3 regions of the Streptomyces sp. NPDC054834 genome follow, and region 3 is predicted to be linked to each of the others. Evidence: riboswitches for the same ligand, from Rfam matches in the RefSeq annotation. Region 3 holds a riboswitch; each other region holds the start of a gene.
The links. Region 3 has a riboswitch for S-adenosylmethionine ahead of thrC (threonine synthase). Riboswitches for the same ligand answer to the same signal wherever they lie in the genome.

Region 1 (5,666 bases), on a different contig from region 3:
GGCGGCGATCGCGCTCTACCCGTTCATCGAGTCCTGGGTCACCGGCGACAAGAGCGAGCACCACATCCTGGACCGCCCGCGCAACGCCCCGACCCGTACCGGGTTCGGTGTCGCCTGGGTCACCGTGTACATGATCGGTCTGGTCGGCGGTGGCAACGACCTGTGGGCCACCCACTTCCACCTGTCGATCAACGCGGTCACCTGGTTCGTCCGGATCGGCTTCTTCGCCGGACCGGTCCTCGCGTTCATCATCACCAAGCGGATCTGCCTCGGCCTCCAGCGCCGCGACCGCGACAAGGTGCTGCACGGTCGCGAGACCGGCATCATCAAGCGCCTGCCGCACGGTGAGTTCATCGAGGTCCACGAGCCGCTCAGCCAGGAGCAGCTGCACACCCTCACGGCCCACAACCAGTACAAGCCGGCCGAGATCGGCCCGACGGTCGACGAGAACGGCGTCGAGCGGAAGATCAAGGGCTCCGAGAAGCTGCGCGCCAAGCTCAGCGACGCCTACTACGGCGACGACAACCAGATCCCGAAGCCGACTGTCGAGGAGTACAAGGAGATCACGAGCGGCCACGGCCACCACTGATCGCTGCGCACGCCACGCCACGCGCGAAGGGCCCCGTCCGGTGTTCGGACGGGGCCCTTCGCCGTGCCCCGGGCTGGATAGGGTGGCAGCACACTCTTCTTCTACGACGACACACTCTTCTACGACGACCAGGAGCGGCTGATGAGCGCTGTGACCCCCGCTGGAGGCGACACCGCGGCGGGCCGTTCCTGGCCCGAGGTGCTGAACGCCCTGCTGTACGGCCGTGACCAGAGCGCCGACGCGACGGCCTGGGCGATGGACCAGATCATGCGCGGCGAGGCCACCGACGCGCAGATCGCCGGCTTCGTGGTGGCGCTGCGCGCCAAGGGCGAGACCGTCGAGGAGATCACCGGTGTGGTCCGGGCGATGTACGAGCACGCCAATGTGATCGAGGTGTCGGGCCGCACGGTCGACATCGTGGGCACGGGCGGCGACGGCGCGAAGACGGTGAACATCTCCACGATGTCGGCGCTCGTGGTGGCCGGCACGGGCGCGAAGGTCGTCAAGCACGGCAACCGGGCGGCCTCCTCGGCGTCGGGCTCGTCGGACGTCCTGGAGAAGCTGGGCGTCAATCTGGACCTGACGCCACAGCGGGTGGCCGAGGTGGCGGAGGAGGCGGGCATCACCTTCTGCTTCGCGGTGAAGTTCCACCCGGCGCTGCGTCATGTGGCCGCCGCCCGCGGCCAGCTGGGCATTCGGACGGTCTTCAACGCCCTCGGGCCGCTGACCAACCCGGCGAAGGTGAAGGCCCAGGCGGTCGGCGTCGCGGACCCCCGTCTGGCGCCGATGATCGCGGGTGTCCTGGCCGAACGCGGCAACTCCTCCCTGGTCTTCCGCGGCGACGACGGCCTCGACGAGCTGACCACGACGTCCACGTCCCACGTCTGGGTCGTGCGCGACGGCAAGGTCGCCGAGGAGCGCTTCGACCCGCGCGACGTCGGCATCGAGCTGGTGCCGGTGGAGGCCCTGCGCGGCGGTGACCCGTCGTACAACGCCGAGGTCGCCCTGAAGCTCCTCGACGGGGAGACGGGCCCCGTACGGGACGCCGTCCTGCTGAACTCGGCGGCGGCCCTGGTGGCCCTGGACCCGACGGAGGAGCCGCTGGCCGAGCAGCTCCGCGCCGGGATGCGCAAGGCGGCCGAGTCGATCGACACCGGCTCGGCCAGACGGACCCTGGACCGCTGGGTGGCCGCGAGCAACGCGTGACCCGAGCGGCCGCGGGAGTACAGTGAAGACGTGGTAGCTCTCCCGCGGCCGCTCCGCTTCCCCCTGCGGTGTCCGGGAGGGCGGGCCGCGAGGAGCGAGGCATGATCCACTCAGCCGATATCCGCGAGTGGCGCAACCGCGACGTGATCGATCCCAGGGGCCGCAAGATCGGAGCCCTCGAAGCGGTCTACGTGGACACCACCGACGACACGCCCGCCATGGTCACCGTCCGCACCGGGGTGCCGACACGCCACCGGCTCGTCTTCGTCCCTCTCGACGAGGCGACCCTCGGACCCGGTTACGTGCGGGTGGCCCATCCCCGCGGGCAGGTGAAGAAGTCGCCGTCGATCGGCATGGACGACGTCCTGCCGGCCGAACGGGAACACGAGATCTTCGAACACTACGACAGGCCCTACGAGGCCGGTGCCGAACGCGGGCGCCGTCTCGCGCGCGGCTGACCGGCCCGGTCGGAGGATGTGGTCACCCATGGCGCTCTTCCTGTTCCTGATCATCGTGGCGCTCGTGCTGGGACTCATCGGCGTGGCGGCGAACGGGTTGTTCTACCTCCTGATCATCGGTGTGGTGGTCCTGGCCGTCGACCTGGTGCTGTTCGGCGTGCGCTGGTCCCGGCGCTCGCATCGGCACCACTTCGTCCGGTGACCCCGACGCGTGGGCGGCGTCCCGGGATCCGGACACGAGTTGCGGGCCGGTGATCGGCTCGCGTACGTTCCATTCCAGGTCATGAGTGACAGTCATTCGGCCCCGGCCGACTGTCCGGCAACCCTCCGTCCGTGGCGGGGTGCCCCGGGTGAAGACCAGGCCGCAGGCAGCGAGGTCTGCGGCAAGCGCGGACCCCTCGCAAACCAGGGGTCCTGGTCGTCGAGGGAGCCTTCCGTGAGCAAGCGAATGCGCTAGGGCCGCCGGCCCTAGGGGCGTCGAGCCCCGCCTCCGCACACCCCCTTCACCCTGTCGGCGCTCGAGCACCCGTTCGCTCGCGTCGGCGATTTCCGCCTGCTTTCACGGGAGTACACCCATGTCCGTCTCCACCCTTGCCGCCGACCAGTCCGTCTGCGCCCCGCTGCCCGTTCTGGGCCGGGACGTCACCGTGCCGCTCGTCACCGGCGGCGAGGTCACCTACGCCGCGCTCGACTACGCGGCCAGCGCCCCCGCGCTCCAGCGGGTCTGGGACGACGTGGCCGCGTACGCCCCGTACTACGGCAGCGTGCACCGGGGCGCCGGTTACCTCTCCCAGCTGTCCACCGACCTCTTCGAGAACGCCCGGAAGACCGTCGCCGAGTTCCTCGACTGCCGGGAGAACGACCAGGTGGTCTTCACCCGGTCCACCACGGACTCCCTCAACCTGCTCGCCCGCGCGCTCCCCGCCGACTGCCAGGTCTTCGTCTTCGAGACCGAGCACCACGCCTCGCTGCTGCCCTGGCAGGACGCGCGGGTCACCTACCTCAACGCCCCGCGCACCCCGCGGCAGGCCGTCGAGACGCTGGAGCGGGCCCTCGCCGACCGCACTGTGTCGATTGAAGGGGGGTACGGGCCGGCCCTGGTGTGCGTCACCGGCGCCTCGAACGTCACCGGCGAGCTGTGGCCGGTCCGCGAGCTGGCCGCCGCCGCCCACGCGCACGGCGCCCGGATCGTCCTGGACGCCGCCCAGCTGGCCCCGCACCACCCGGTGTCCGTCCGGGACCTCGACGTCGACTGGGTCGCCTTCTCCGGGCACAAGCTGTACGCCCCGTTCGGCTCCGGTGTGCTGGCCGGCCGCGCGGACTGGCTGCGCGCGGCCGAGCCGTACCTCGCGGGCGGCGGCGCCAGCCGCAAGGTCAGCCGGCGCACGGACGGGGGAGTGGACGTGGAGTGGCACGACAGCGCCGCCCGCCACGAGGCCGGCTCCCCGAACGTCATCGGCGCCTACTCCATCGCCTCGGCCTGCAAGGCGCTCACCGAGGCGGGCTTCGACACCCTGGTCGCCCGGGAGGAGTACCTGATCGGGAAGGTCCGCGCGGGCCTCGCCGAGGTCCCCGAGGTCCGGGTCCTCTCCCTCTTCGGCGACGACGCCCCGCGCGTCGGCGTCATCTCCTTCGTCGTCGAGGGCTGGAACAGCTCGCACTTCGCCGCCGCCCTCTCCGCCGAGTACGGCATCGGCGTCCGCGACGGCCTGTTCTGCGCCCACCCGCTCCTGCGCACCCTGCTCGGCAGCGACCCGCAGGCCCAGGGCGAGTGCGGCGCCCCCGAGGCCGCGCCCGGCGAGAAGTCCCTCAACGCCATCCGCGTCAGCTTCGGCGCGGGCACTCCGGACGAGCACGTGGAGCGGTTCGTGGGCGCGGTGCAGGAGCTCGTGCGGGCCGGCGCGAAGTGGAACTACCGCACCGAGAACGGCCGTTGCGTCCCTGCCGTCTAGTTGTCCAGCCCGATCGCGAAGGCCGCCTCGAGGTCGTGCTGGGAGTAGGTACGGAACGCCACGTGCGTGTCGGTGCCCTCCACGCCGGGGATCTTGCTGATCTTGCCGGGGATGACATCCGCCAGGTTCTCGTGCTGCCGTACCCGGACCATGGCGATCAGGTCGTAGGTGCCGGTGACGGAGAAGACCTCGCTGACGCTGTCCAGCGCGGCGATCTGCTCCGCGATCTCGGGGATCCTGTCCACGCTGGTCTTGATGAGCACGATCGCGGTGATCACGGCTGGTTCTCTCCCTCGGGGGCCGGAGCTGGGGCGGGCTCAACTTTAGGGCAGGCCCTGGTGGCCCGCCCGAACAGCACCCACGCGAAGACGAAGCCCAGCCCGAAGCCCACCAGGTGGGCCAGGTACGCCACGCCCGGGCCCTGGGCGGCCCGGCGCGCCGCCAGCCATTGCAGTGCCGCCCAGAAGGGCAGGACGACCCAGGCGGGGAAGCGCAGCGGGAGAAAGAACAGAAAGGGGAGGAGACTGGTGACGCGGGCACCGGGGAACAGGTAGAGGAACGCGCCGAGCACCGCCGAGATCGCCCCCGAGGCCCCGACCAGGGACTGCTCGGAGGTGGCGTTGGCGGCGGCGTAGCCGAGCAGCGCCAGGTAGCCGCAGCCGAGGTAGAAGAGGGTGAACTGCACGCGGCCCATCCGTTCCTCGGTCATCGCCCCGAAGACGTAGAGGAAGAGCATGTTGCCCAGCAGATGCACCCAGCTGCCATGCACGAACAGTGCCGTGGCCGGGGTGAGGACCGCCCGGGCCGGGCCCCCGAAGAGCTCGGCGGGGATCACGCCCCAGTGCCGGAAGTAGGCCCGCTGGGCGGCGAGCAGTCCGTCGCCGGAGCCGTACGCCGGATTCAGTCCGGCCGCCGGCCCGAGCAGGAAGAGCAGGCAGCACAGGACGATCAGGGCGTGCGTCATCGGCGCCGGCGAGCGCCGGACCCGCTTGAGGGTCCCGCCGGCCGCCGCGCTCCAGTTGCTGATCATGGACACAGAGCATGACGTAACCGGACGCAAGCGAACAGACCGCCTCGCCGCCGTGGACGGACGGGCGGCGAGTACCCGCCAGGCCGTAGGGTTACGAGCCACACGCGTCGCGGAGAGGACGCGTCACGGACACTAGAAGGAAGCGAACAGTCACGATGCCGGTTCCCCTGCCGACCGACCAGACCCGGTGGCGCTGCACGCTCTGCGGCAACCTCACCCGCTTCGACGTGACCCGCTCGTCGAAGGTCGTGGAGTACGTCCACCTCGACCTCGCCGGTGAGCCGAAGGTCGAGGAGCGCGAGGTGGTCAGTGAGACCATCGAGTCGGTGCGCTGCCGCTGGTGCAACGCGGTGGACCAGGTGGAACTCGTGGACAGGCCGGGCGCCGACTCCTGAACGGAGCGGTCGCGCATGTAGTGGGGTGTGACGGAT
Region 2 (5,666 bases), on a different contig from region 3:
CACAGACGGTCAGGAACGACTCGAGCGGCATGGTGGAGACGGCATGCCGCCAGCCCTTCCCGAAGAGGGCGGGGCCGTCGTAGATGGCCACCAGCCTGTATGCATCGTCACCCTCCCCCAAGGTCTGCGGCGGTTCCACGGGAAGGATCCTCGGCCGGGGACCGCCGTAGTGCCGGATGATCAGTTCGCGGGGGTCCGGGCCGGCACCCGCGTAGAAGGCCAGGGCATGTCCTCGTACGAGCAACTGGTCGTTCCAGCGCAGTTCCGCGGGATCCCTGTCGTACACGGTTGCCAGGAGGAACTGCCGTGCTCTGCGGGGGTTGAGGCGCTGTACGGGTGGCCAGGAGACATCCGCGTTCGGGTTCTGCAGCGGGATGGCATCCTTGTCCCCGTTTCCATCGGCTCGCTCCGAGGCTCGTCCGTCCTCGTCCTCGAAGTCGTCGTCCGACTCATCGAAGACGCCCTGCGAATGATCAAGGACGGCCTGCACCGGGCGGGGGTTGGGGAACACCGACACCAGCGACGCCGATTTGAAGCGGGCGCTGAAGAGCTTGGTGCCGGGCCGCTCAAAGCGGTCAACGGAACGTGCCAGCATGCGGCCGTCCACCGTCCGGTAGAAGGCCACGTTGACCTCTTCCACCAGCCATTCTTCGAGCTCGTAGGTCGAGCCGAGGTCCCCGCCGGAAGTGATTTCGGCCGTTTTGAACAGGGTTTCGGCCTCGGTCCGATCGAGCGACTCCAGGCCCTCAACGGCCGCGGCCGCCGCCCTGAGCCGCTCGTCCTGCTCCTCGAAGACCCGGTCGGGGATGGCGACACCGACGAGGTAGCAACCATTTCCGGCTCGCCAGTCCGAGGTGAGTTCATAGGAGGCGTCCAGGAGCACCTCCTCGGCGGCGTCGCAGACAAGGGCGTCGATCTCTGGGGCGTCGCCCGGAACAGTGGCGGGAGGCAGGTGCGGCACGTTGAGCACCTCAAGGGTGTCGGCGTTGCCGGGCTGCTCCGAGATCACCACGATCGAGTAGGTACTAGAGCTTCCGTTGCGCTCGACACGGGCGTACGAGGAGGCGACGGTGTCTTCGAGGGGCACGGGGTTCTCTTTCTCCTTGTCGGGCGTCGTCTGGCGGGGTGGACGGATGGGGGCGGCGTTCCTCTTCCGCACCTGCAGATAGGGCAGGACACGCTTGCGCAGAGGGTCGGCCGAGGCAGGCCTTCCACGCGGCCAGCGGCCCCCGCAGTCGGGGCAGGCGTACAGCGACGGCTCGGGGTGCACCTCGTGGACGACGACGTGCAAGACCCGGCTGGTCACGGGATGGCGACGGGGCTCAGGCGAGGCGCCTGCACCCGGCGGTAGTTCGGTCTCGAGTGATGCGGCGCAGTGCGGGCATCGCGAGGGCGGAGCCACGGCGGCACTCCTCAGGTCTGTGTGGTGGCCCCTCGGCCGATGCCGTGGAGGCGTGTGCTTGCCGCCGACGATCGTCAAGGCGGTCGGATCTGGTTCCGATACGGTCCGCAAGCCGCGGGCGACCAGCCAGGTTGACGGTCGAAGGCAGACGCGAGGCCCAGTCCGACGGTAACCGGGGCCGCAGAATCGTTCAGGAGGCCGGTCGGGCGCCGCCCTAAGCGAAGGGGACGACGCCCGTGGCGTGCTTTGTCCGGAATCAGCGCGGCCGCTCTCGCGTCAGAGAGGGTGGCCGTGTCACCCGAACGGTCGGTGACGGCGCTGGGGGTCAGTCCTGCTGGGACCGCCTGGTTGCCTGCCAGCCGCGTGTCGGTGCTTCTTCGGCTTCGAAGCAGGAAAGCAGCCTCCATGTCGTTTCCGACCAGGCGAACACCGCGTCCTGGCCGAACTGCCGACCCAGTGCGCACGCTTCCTGGTCGCTCAGGCCGACAATCGCTGCGCTCTCCTCGGCGTGTCGACCTTCCACGTCACCGCCTACAGCAGGCCACCAACGAAGTCCCCGTCGGCGCAGCTGCCCGAGCAGTTCTAGGTGGGCACGGTCGTTCTCCAGCCGGGATGCGCGGCGGCCACCAGGGTTGTGCGCCGTGACGACGTGGATGCTCTCCCCATGCGGGGCAGGAAACGAGCCGACCGTGACCGCTCGCGGTGCCGGTGCCACTCGGACCGTGCCTTCGGGCAACTCGACGTCCACCACGGCCTGCTGGTAATGAGCCCACTGCGGCGTTTCGGCCATCGACATGTGAGCAGACATGAGGTCTCCCTCCCAGAGGGACCCCCTTACCCGCTGGGCAGGGAGATCCGCGCTTACCCCCACGGGACCGTGAAGGCCTGGTCTTCCCTGGAAGGCACCTTGCGCGGTGGGCGAGGTTGCCAGCCGACGGTCGTCCAGGGGCGCGATCGGCTTCGTGACCGGAACGGATGTTGACACAAGAACGGGTTGCGAGTCCAGTACGAGAAGGCATTGCCACACCTCAACCGGAACACTGGCCTGCTCGCGATCGCGAGCTCCATGACAAGCCGTGGCCTGGGCGTACGACAGAGTCCGAGAACACTCCTCCGAAGAGGCGGGAGACCGGCAGCCCCAACGGCTTCAAGTAGCCCCGCCCTTCCGGTCCGGGGTCGCCCAGCAGAGACCGAGGTGCTCAACACATCGCCCTGATAACACGGGTTATCAGAGCGTCACGTCCGTCTCCTCGCATTCTTCCTTCACCTTGGGTTCCGCAGCAGCCTCGCCGTCGGCCGAAAACGAATGGACGGGCTCGCCAGCGGCTGCCGCCTACCGCCTACCGCCCCAGGCCGGCTCGTCCGACTGGGACGAACTGGGGCAGCGAAGGCAACCGCCGGACCTGAGGAGGGACCGCTTGGACAACAACGGTGAGCAGGAGTTGACCGTCTACTACCGCCACTTGGCTGCAATGCTCGGGCGCAGCGACGATGAGAACTTCGAGGCTCTGATGGACCAAGCCGATCACGTCACTCGAAGAAGTTACGAGACCACGCTCCAGGATCATCAGCAGACCTTCCGCCTCCTCTGGCGACACCTGGAGCGCAGCGGCTATCTGCGACGGATCCACCGCGAGGCCCGCGCCCGCCTCACCGCCGGCGACGTGTCCCCCGCCGAGGCAGCCCGCTTGGAGTTGTTCCTGACCGTCTACGCGGGAGTCCGCGCCACCTCCACCCGCAACGCCTGAGCCACCGGGAGGCGCGTCGACACCCCGACGGATCTTCTCAGCGGTCATGGGCAACGGCAGCTACCGCCGCCGCAACGAAGCCGGCAGCGCGTCTCGACGGAGGCGCGATGCGCCGCAGACACGGACGGCAGCCGACCTCCACGTCCCGAAGGGCGATGCTTGAGGTGCGCATCGCATCCCGCACCGCGCCCCTTTCAATGCCGGGACCGCATCAATGATCTTCACGAGTTCATCACAAACTCCCCACGCGACACACACATTCGTCTCCGAATCCACTAACTTGACCATCACTCACCCCAGCCGCCCGCCGCTTCCCGCGCGCGTGGCTGTGGGTGACATCCGCTTGAAATTGGGGGCATCCGATATGACGTACGACGAGGACTCGTCGGGCCCGCGGTCGGCGCACCGCCTTCTTCATTCCGTCGGAGAAGAGCCCGTGCTGCACCGTTCGGCCGTGCACCGTTCCAGTGCCGGGGAAGCGGACCGGCTGCCCGATCCGGAAGAGCATGCGAAGGCCCCTGTCGCCGTCGTCGGGCTCGGCTACGTGGGACTGCCCACCGCGCTCGCCCTGCTCGCCGCGGGCAACGAAGTCATCGGTCTTGACGTCAGCGACGCGCGTCTGGAGGCCATACGCAGCCGCGACGTGGACCTGCTGCCCATCGATCACCAGCGTCTCAGTCGCCATCTGGACGACGCCCGTTTCACCCTCACCTCGGATCCCGGCCAGCTCGCCCGAGCCCGCACGGTCATGATCTGCGTGCCCACGCCCGTGGACCGGCACCTGGTACCGGACCTGACCGCCATGGCGGGGGCTTGCGCGACCGCTGTCGCCCACGCCGTTCCCGGCCAGCTGCTGATGCTCACGTCCACCACATACGTGGGCACGACGCGAGACCTGCTGATCAAGCCGCTCACCGAACGGGGCCTGGAGGTGGGCAGCGAGGTCTTCGTGGCCTTCTCTCCCGAACGCATCGACCCCGGCAACGCCCGGCACACCCAGGACACGACCCCCCGGGTCGTCGGCGGCGCCGGAACCCACTCGACCTCGCTCGCGGCGGCGGTACTGCGCCGCACCGCACCGACCGTGCATGCCCTGCCGTCGCCCGAGGACGCCGAGATGACCAAGCTGTGGGAGAACACGTTCCGCGCCGTCAACATCGCCCTGGCCAACGAGTTCGCGGACAACTGCCACGCTCTCGACCTCGATCCCGCGCCTATCATCGCCGCTGCCGCGACCAAGCCCTACGGTTTCATGCCGTTCTACCCGGGCCCGGGCGTAGGTGGTCACTGCATCCCGTGCGACCCGCACTACCTCCTGTGGCAGCTGCGAGCCCGACGGATCTCCTCGCCACTCATCGACACCGCCATGAATTCCATCGCCACCCGTCCCGGTCAGGTGGTGCGTCGAGCTCGGGAGGTATTGGCCGACCGCGGACTGAGCCTGTCCGGTGCCAAGGTGCTGATGGTGGGCGTGGCCTACAAGGCTGGTGTTGCGGACCTGCGTGAGTCGCCGGCCCTGGAAATCACGGAACAGCTTGCCGCCGCCGGCGCGAAGGTCCACTTCACCGATCCGCTCGTGCCTATGCTCAAGGTCGGCGACGTCCAGCTCACCAGCGAAACGGTCCCGGAGTACGAGACCTGGGACCTCGTCGTGGTGCACACCCTCCACCCGGACACCGAGCTGGGCTGGCTAGCCGAAGTACCCGATTCGTGCACCGTGCTCGATGCCACCTACCGCCTCGACGGGGTCCCGGCCCGAGTGGTGCCGTAAGGACCGCGCCGGGACTGGCTTCCGAACCCTTTCCCCTTCGTCGGGCCCGCATCACGGTCCGACCGGCCGACGGCGCCACGCGCCACCGCCCATACCCATCACCACGACTCCTCCGGAGGTTCTCGCAATGTCTGACTACGACGGTATGCAGCTGGCCAAGACGGGCCTGGGCGCCATCACCATCGGTGGCGTCTCCTACTCCCTGGGCGGCTGGATGATCGGCATAGCCGCCGCGCTCGTCGTCGTCGGGGCGGCCCTGGTCCGCCTCCGCTTCCGTCCCCGCAAGGATGCCGGCCAGAAGTGAGCGCACACCGCCGCGGAACCCCGGTGCTGGCCGCCCACCAGCACCGGTCCGCCACCGTCCTGATGGGCATCCTCGTCCTGCTGGGCGCCACGGTCTGGGCCGCCCAACACGCCATCACGCTCTCGCACTACAAGGACCACACGGGCAGCCGCATGCTCGCCGTGTGGGTGTCGCTGTTCGTCCTACTGCTGATCCAGACCTTCATGTACCACCTGGAGCGGCCGCGCCGACTGACGCCCCGCGCCGCGCGCCAGCTCGAAGGACTGCACGTGTCGATCCTGGTGCCCGTATTCAACGAAGATCCCGGGTACCTCAAACTGGGCCTCGAGTCCTTCCTGAGGCAAACCCGTCGACCCGACTCGGTTCACGTCGTGGACGACGGATCCACGAGCACGGACTACGCCGCCGTGCGGGACTGGTGGCACGTCCAGGCCGACCGCG
Region 3 (5,666 bases):
GTTCTGAGACGCGGCTGCCGCCGCGAGGGCGCGGCCGGCCCTCGCCGGCCCGCAGTCAGAACGTCTACGCGAGGCCGGCCTGTCGGAACGAATCGAGGTTAGGACGGATCGTGGCGGTCAGGCCGGTGCCTGCCACCGCGTCCAGGGTCTTGAGGCCGTCGCCCGTGTTGAGGACGACGGTCGTCTTGGTCGGGTCGAGGACGCCGCCCTTGATCAGCTTCTGCGTGACGCCCACCGTCACGCCGCCCGCGGTCTCCGCGAAGATGCCCTCCGTGCGGGCCAGCAGCTTGATGGCGTCCACCACCTGCTCGTCCGTCACGTCCTCCACCGCGCCGCCCGTGCGGCGCGCGATGTCGAGGACGTACGGCCCGTCCGCCGGGTTGCCGATGGCGAGGGACTTGGCGATGGTGTTCGGCTTCTGCGGGCGTACGACGTCGTGACCGGCCTTGTACGCGGTGGACACCGGCGAGCAGCCCTCGGCCTGGGCGCCGAAGATCTTGTACGGCTTGTCCTCGACGAGACCGAGCTTGATCAGCTCCTGGAGACCCTTGTCGATCTTGGTGAGCTGGGAGCCGGAGGCGATCGGCACGACGATCTGGTCCGGCAGCCGCCAGCCGAGCTGCTCGCAGATCTCGTACGCCAGGGTCTTGGACCCCTCCGCGTAGTACGGCCGCAGGTTGACGTTGACGAAGCCCCAGCCCTCGCCCGCCGGATCGCCGATCAGCTCGGAGCAGAAGCGGTTCACGTCGTCGTAGTTGCCCTCGATGCCGACGAGCTCGCCGCCGTAGACCGCGGCCATGACGACCTTGCCCTGCTCCAGGTCGTGCGGGATGAACACGCAGGAACGGAAGCCGGCGCGGGCCGCCGCGGCGCCCACCGCGCCGGCCAGGTTGCCGGTGGAGGAGCAGGAGAGGGTGGTGAAACCGAAGGCGCGCGCCGCCTCCAGCGCCTGGGCGACCACGCGGTCCTTGAAGGAGTGCGTCGGGTTGCCGGAGTCGTCCTTGACATAGAGACCGCCGGTCACGCCCAGCTCACGGGCGAGGTTGTCGGCCTTGACGAGCGCGGTCCAGCCGGGGTTGATGTTCGGCTTCTCCGCCACGTCGGCCGGGACCGGCAGCAGCGGGGCGTAGCGCCAGATGTTCGCGGGGCCCGCCTCGATACGCCTGCGGAGCTCCTCGGTGTCGTAGGACGAGAAGTCGTAGGCGATCTCGAGCGGGCCGAAACACTCCTCGCAGGCGAAGACCGGTCCGAGCGGCACCCGGTGGCCGCACTCGCGACAGCTCAGAGCCGCGGCGGGGCCAAGGTCTACGGTGGAGTCAGTGGTGCTTGCAACAGTCTGCACAGCCATGTGAGGCGAGGCCCTTTCTCCTCATCTTCCTCACGACGCATCTCGCCGTGAGACGGATTTGGCACCTTCCCTAGCCGGGAGCCTCGCGGAACGATCAACACTGATCTACGAGAACCGACTGGAGGGTTGCCGGGGCTTCATCGGGCCGTGTCCCTCTGCCCCTCTGGATGAGCGGTATGCGGTTGTGAACGACAGTGACCTCGGACATGCGATGGTCATCCGCGTTGTTCAAGACTGTAACCGAAGGCCGGGACAGTTGAGATAGTCGTCCGAACCGCGAGACAAACTGTGAGGAGCCGCCCACCGTGCTGGAAGAAGTCGAGCGCTGGCTGAGCACCCGCTCCTGGTCCGTGACCGATCGTCCGCTCCACCAGATCCTGGCTGCCAAGCAGCGCACGGGCCAGTCGGTCAGTGTCGTACTGCCCGCGCTCAACGAGGAGGAGACGGTCGGCGACATCGTCGCGATCATCCGCCACGACCTGATGCAGCAGGTCCCGCTCGTCGACGAGATCGTCGTCGTCGACTCGGGGTCCACCGACCGCACCTCCGAGGTGGCAGCCGCCGCGGGCGCCCGGGTCGTCCACCGCGACGCCGTCCTGCCGCGGATCCCGGCCGTGCCCGGCAAGGGCGAGGTCCTGTGGCGCTCGCTGCTGGTCACGGGCGGGGACATCGTCTGTTTCATCGACGCCGACCTGAGGGAGTTCTCCTCGGACTTCGTCTCGGGGATCGTCGGTCCGCTGCTGACCGACCCGGGCGTGGACCTGGTCAAGGGCATGTACGACCGTCCGCTCGGCACTGAGTTGAATTCGCTCGCCTCCGGCAGGGCCGCGGGCCAGGGCGGCCGGGTCACCGAGCTGATGGCGCGCCCGCTGCTGAACATGCACTGGCCGCAGCTGGCCGGCTTCGTGCAGCCGCTCGGCGGTGAGTACGCGGCCCGCCGCTCGCTGCTGGAGCAGCTGCCCTTCCCGGTCGGGTACGGGGTGGAGCTGGGCATGCTGGTCGACGCGCTGCATCTGGTGGGCCTGGACGCCCTCGCCCAGGTGGACGTGGGGGTACGCAAGCACCGCCACCAGGACGGGCAGGCGCTGGGCCGGATGGCGGCCGCCATCTACCGCACCGCCCAGCTCCGGCTGGCCCGCGGGCATCTGATCCGGCCCTCCCTCACCCAGTTCGAGCGGGGCGAGGACGGCTTCGAGCCGCGCACGTTCTCCGTGGACACGGAGGAGCGGCCGCCGATGGTGGAGATCGCGGAGTACGCCGAGCGGCGGGTGGCCTGACTCCGGCCGTATCCCGTCCGTATCCCGTCCGTATCTCGCCCCTGTCACCCCGCAAGGGAGGGAACGTACGTTTGAGCGTTTCCGGGCCGGGCTAGGTTGAGACCCATGGCTTCCACGCACGGTGCTGAGGTGCTGGTCGCGTCCAACCGCGGCCCGGTTTCGTACGAGCTACGCGAGGACGGCTCGCTGCACGCCAAACGGGGTGGTGGCGGGCTGGTCTCCGGGCTGTCGGCCATCGGGCCGAACGCGAACGCGATGTGGGTGTGCGCCGCGCTGAGCGACGCCGACCGGGAGGCCGTGCGCCGCTCCCACGGCGGCCGGCGGCTGTCCGTGGACGCGACCGGCGGGCAGCACGTGCGGATGCTCGACATCGACGCGACGGTCTTCTCCGACGCCTACAACGGCATCGCGAACTCGGTGCTGTGGTTCGTCCACCACATGCTGTACCAGACGCCACTGGAGCCGGTCTTCGACGCGGAGTTCCGGCGGCAGTGGGCGTCGTACGAGGCCTACAACCGGGCGTTCGCGGAAGCCCTGGCCGAGGAGGCGGCGCAGGGCGCGGCGGTGGTCGTCCAGGACTACCACCTGGCCCTGGCCCCCCGGATGCTCCGGCAGCTCCGCCCCGACCTGCGCATCGGCCACTTCTCGCACACCCCCTGGGCCCCGCCGGACTACTTCCGCCTCCTGCCCGACGACATCGCGGCCGAGCTGCTCGGCGGGATCCTGGGCGCGGACCGGGCGGCATTCCTCACCCAGCGCTGGGCGGACGCGTTCACCGCCTGCTGTCACTCGGTCCTCGGCCCCGGCATTCCCTCCGGTACGCGCATCGGGGTGCACGGTCTCGGCGCGGACGCGGACTTCCTGCGCGAGCGGGCGCACCGGCCGGACGTGGCCGAGCGGATGGCGGCGCTGCGGACGGAGATCGGTTCGGCTCCGGGCGGAGGGGCGCGGAAGGCGATCGTCCGGGTCGACCGCACCGAGCTGTCCAAGAACATCGTGCGCGGGCTGCTGGCCTACCGGCAGCTCCTCGAGGACCACCCGGAGTGGCGTGAGCGGGTGGTGCACGTGGCCTTCGCCTACCCCTCGCGGCAGGACCTCGCGGTGTACCGCGACTACACGGCCGAGGTGCAGCGGGTGGCGGAGGAGATCAACTCCGCGTACGGCACGCCGGGCTGGACCCCGGTCGTCCTCCACGTCAAGGACGACTTCGCCCGTTCCCTGGCCGCGTACCGGCTGGCCGACGTGGCCCTGGTCAACCCCATCCGGGACGGCATGAACCTGGTCGCCAAGGAGATCCCGGTCGTCTCCGACGCGGGCTGCGTGCTGGTGCTGTCGCGGGAGGCGGGCGCGTACGAGGAACTGGGCGAGGACGCGCTCACCGTGAACCCGTACGACATCACGGGCACGGCCCAGGCCCTCCACCAGGCGCTCACCCTGCCGGACGGCGAACGCGCGGAACGCACCAAGCGGCTCGCCGCCGCGGCCACGGCGCTGCCGCCGGCCCAGTGGTTCCTGGACCAGCTGCACGCACTGGAGGCGTGACGGGCGCCTGCGGCGCCTTGGCCGACGGATGGGCGGCGGTCGCCACTGCCGACCGCGCCGCCTCGTCAAGGACGTGGTCGGCGACGTAGAGCACGACGTCGCCGCGGTCGCTCATGAGAAGCAGGCGCGACCGCCACCCCTCCGTCGCCCTCGCTCAGTCCAGCGCCGCCGCGAGCCCCCGCAGCAGTGCAACTACTCCCTCCGGGCCGTCCACCACCAGGTCCGCGCGTTCGGCGAGTTCTGTCACCTCCGTGCTGCCGCTGCACACCAGGAGGCCGGGGACGCCGTCGGAACGGAGTTTGTCGACGGCGGCGAAGGCGGGAAGGTCGCCGAGGTCGTCGCCGGCATACATGACGGACTCGGCACCGGCCTCACGGACGTACTCCAGGAGGGCGACGCCCTTGTCCATGCCGGGCGGGCGGAGTTCGAGGACCATGCGGCCGGGCTCGACGATCAGGCCGTGGCGGGCGGCGAGGTCGGTGAGGGGTTCGCGCAGGGCCTCGAAGGCGGCCTGCGGGTCGTCGGCGCGGCGGGTGTGCACGGCGACGGCCCGGCCCTTCTCCTCGATCCAGGTGCCGCGCCAGGCGCCGATGCGGTCGAGGAAGCCCGGCAGTTCGGCGCGGACGGCGGTCACGCCGGGGTGCGGGGCGGGGGCGTTGACGGTGCCGGTGACGGCGTCCCAGCGTTCAGCGCCGTAGTGGCCGAGGACGACGAGGTGCTCCAGGCCGGGTACGCCCGCGAAGCCGCCGTACCGCACCGCGACGCCGGCCGGGCGGCCGGTGACCACGGCGATGGCGGCCACCTTCGGGGCGAGGGCGGCGAGCGCGGGGACGGCCTCCGGGTGGGCGCGGGCCTGGTCGGGGTCCGCGACGATCGGGGCCAGCGTCCCGTCGAAGTCGAGGCCGATCACCGCGGAGCGGGGCCGGCCGAGCAGCGCGCGCAGCCCGTCCCGCCCCGCTTGGGTGACGGGGGTCGGCAGTGAGCCCATGGGGTTGTCCGGGTCCGTGGAGTCCGTCATGTCGATGCCCATAGACCGACCCTATCCACGCAGCCCCAGATGCACTCCTGGAGCGCTACGCACGCCGGCCCCGTCGGGGTCCGGGGCGGAGCCCCGCAGGGGTGCAGGGGACGCAGTCCCCGCCCCGGGGTCCGGGGCGGAGCCCCGGGGGCGCAACCTCTCAGTTGGCCGTCATGGGTGGGTGGGTGGGAAACGCCGGGGTCCAGGGGCGCAGCCCATGGCGGGGTCTGGGGCGGAGCCCCAGGGCAGGGTCACTGGTTGCCGAGCTCCCGGCCAAGCCCCGCGCAGCGGCTACCGTTCCGTCCGGCGGGACTCCCGTACGCGGCGCAGGCGGTTGATCGTTATCGGGTCGTGGGCCAGGGCCCGTTCGTCGTCGAGGAGGGCGTTGAGGAGCTGGTAGTAGCGGACGGGGGCGAGGCCCAGTTCCTCGCGTATCGCCCGTTCCTTGGCGCCGGGGCCCGCGAAGCCCCGGCGTTCCAGC

Region 1: linked by a shared signal. The riboswitch ahead of ACWGJM_RS31725 (aminotransferase class V-fold PLP-dependent enzyme) and the one ahead of thrC (threonine synthase) in region 3 are both predicted to bind S-adenosylmethionine.
Region 2: linked by a shared signal. The riboswitch ahead of ACWGJM_RS32285 (DUF3293 domain-containing protein) and the one ahead of thrC (threonine synthase) in region 3 are both predicted to bind S-adenosylmethionine.

The regions. Positions count from the first base shown of each region.
Region 1 is NZ_JBSGZV010000029.1:60,411-66,076, forward strand. It holds gene qcrB (cytochrome bc1 complex cytochrome b subunit) at 1-589, shown strand, start outside; gene trpD (anthranilate phosphoribosyltransferase) at 731-1,795, shown strand; gene ACWGJM_RS31715 (PRC-barrel domain-containing protein) at 1,897-2,253, shown strand; gene ACWGJM_RS31720 (hypothetical protein) at 2,282-2,455, shown strand; SAM riboswitch class IV at 2,533-2,649, shown strand; gene ACWGJM_RS31725 (aminotransferase class V-fold PLP-dependent enzyme) at 2,829-4,205, shown strand; gene ACWGJM_RS31730 (Lrp/AsnC family transcriptional regulator) at 4,202-4,483, opposite strand; gene ACWGJM_RS31735 (rhomboid family intramembrane serine protease) at 4,480-5,235, opposite strand; gene ACWGJM_RS31740 (hypothetical protein) at 5,391-5,630, shown strand; gene ACWGJM_RS31745 (NYN domain-containing protein) at 5,665-5,666, shown strand, end outside.
Region 2 is NZ_JBSGZV010000030.1:76,804-82,469, reverse strand. It holds gene ACWGJM_RS32290 (hypothetical protein) at 1-1,306, opposite strand, end outside; gene ACWGJM_RS32285 (DUF3293 domain-containing protein) at 1,728-2,210, opposite strand; SAM riboswitch class IV at 2,255-2,370, opposite strand; gene ACWGJM_RS32280 (hypothetical protein) at 2,821-3,150, shown strand; gene ACWGJM_RS32275 (nucleotide sugar dehydrogenase) at 3,365-4,921, shown strand; gene ACWGJM_RS32270 (hypothetical protein) at 5,049-5,225, shown strand; gene ACWGJM_RS32265 (glycosyltransferase) at 5,222-5,666, shown strand, end outside.
Region 3 is NZ_JBSGZV010000001.1:378,556-384,221, forward strand. It holds gene thrC (threonine synthase) at 65-1,348, opposite strand; SAM riboswitch class I at 1,367-1,522, opposite strand; gene ACWGJM_RS01740 (glucosyl-3-phosphoglycerate synthase) at 1,654-2,625, shown strand; gene ACWGJM_RS01745 (alpha,alpha-trehalose-phosphate synthase (UDP-forming)) at 2,731-4,167, shown strand; gene otsB (trehalose-phosphatase) at 4,322-5,197, opposite strand; gene ACWGJM_RS01755 (DUF3263 domain-containing protein) at 5,477-5,666, opposite strand, start outside.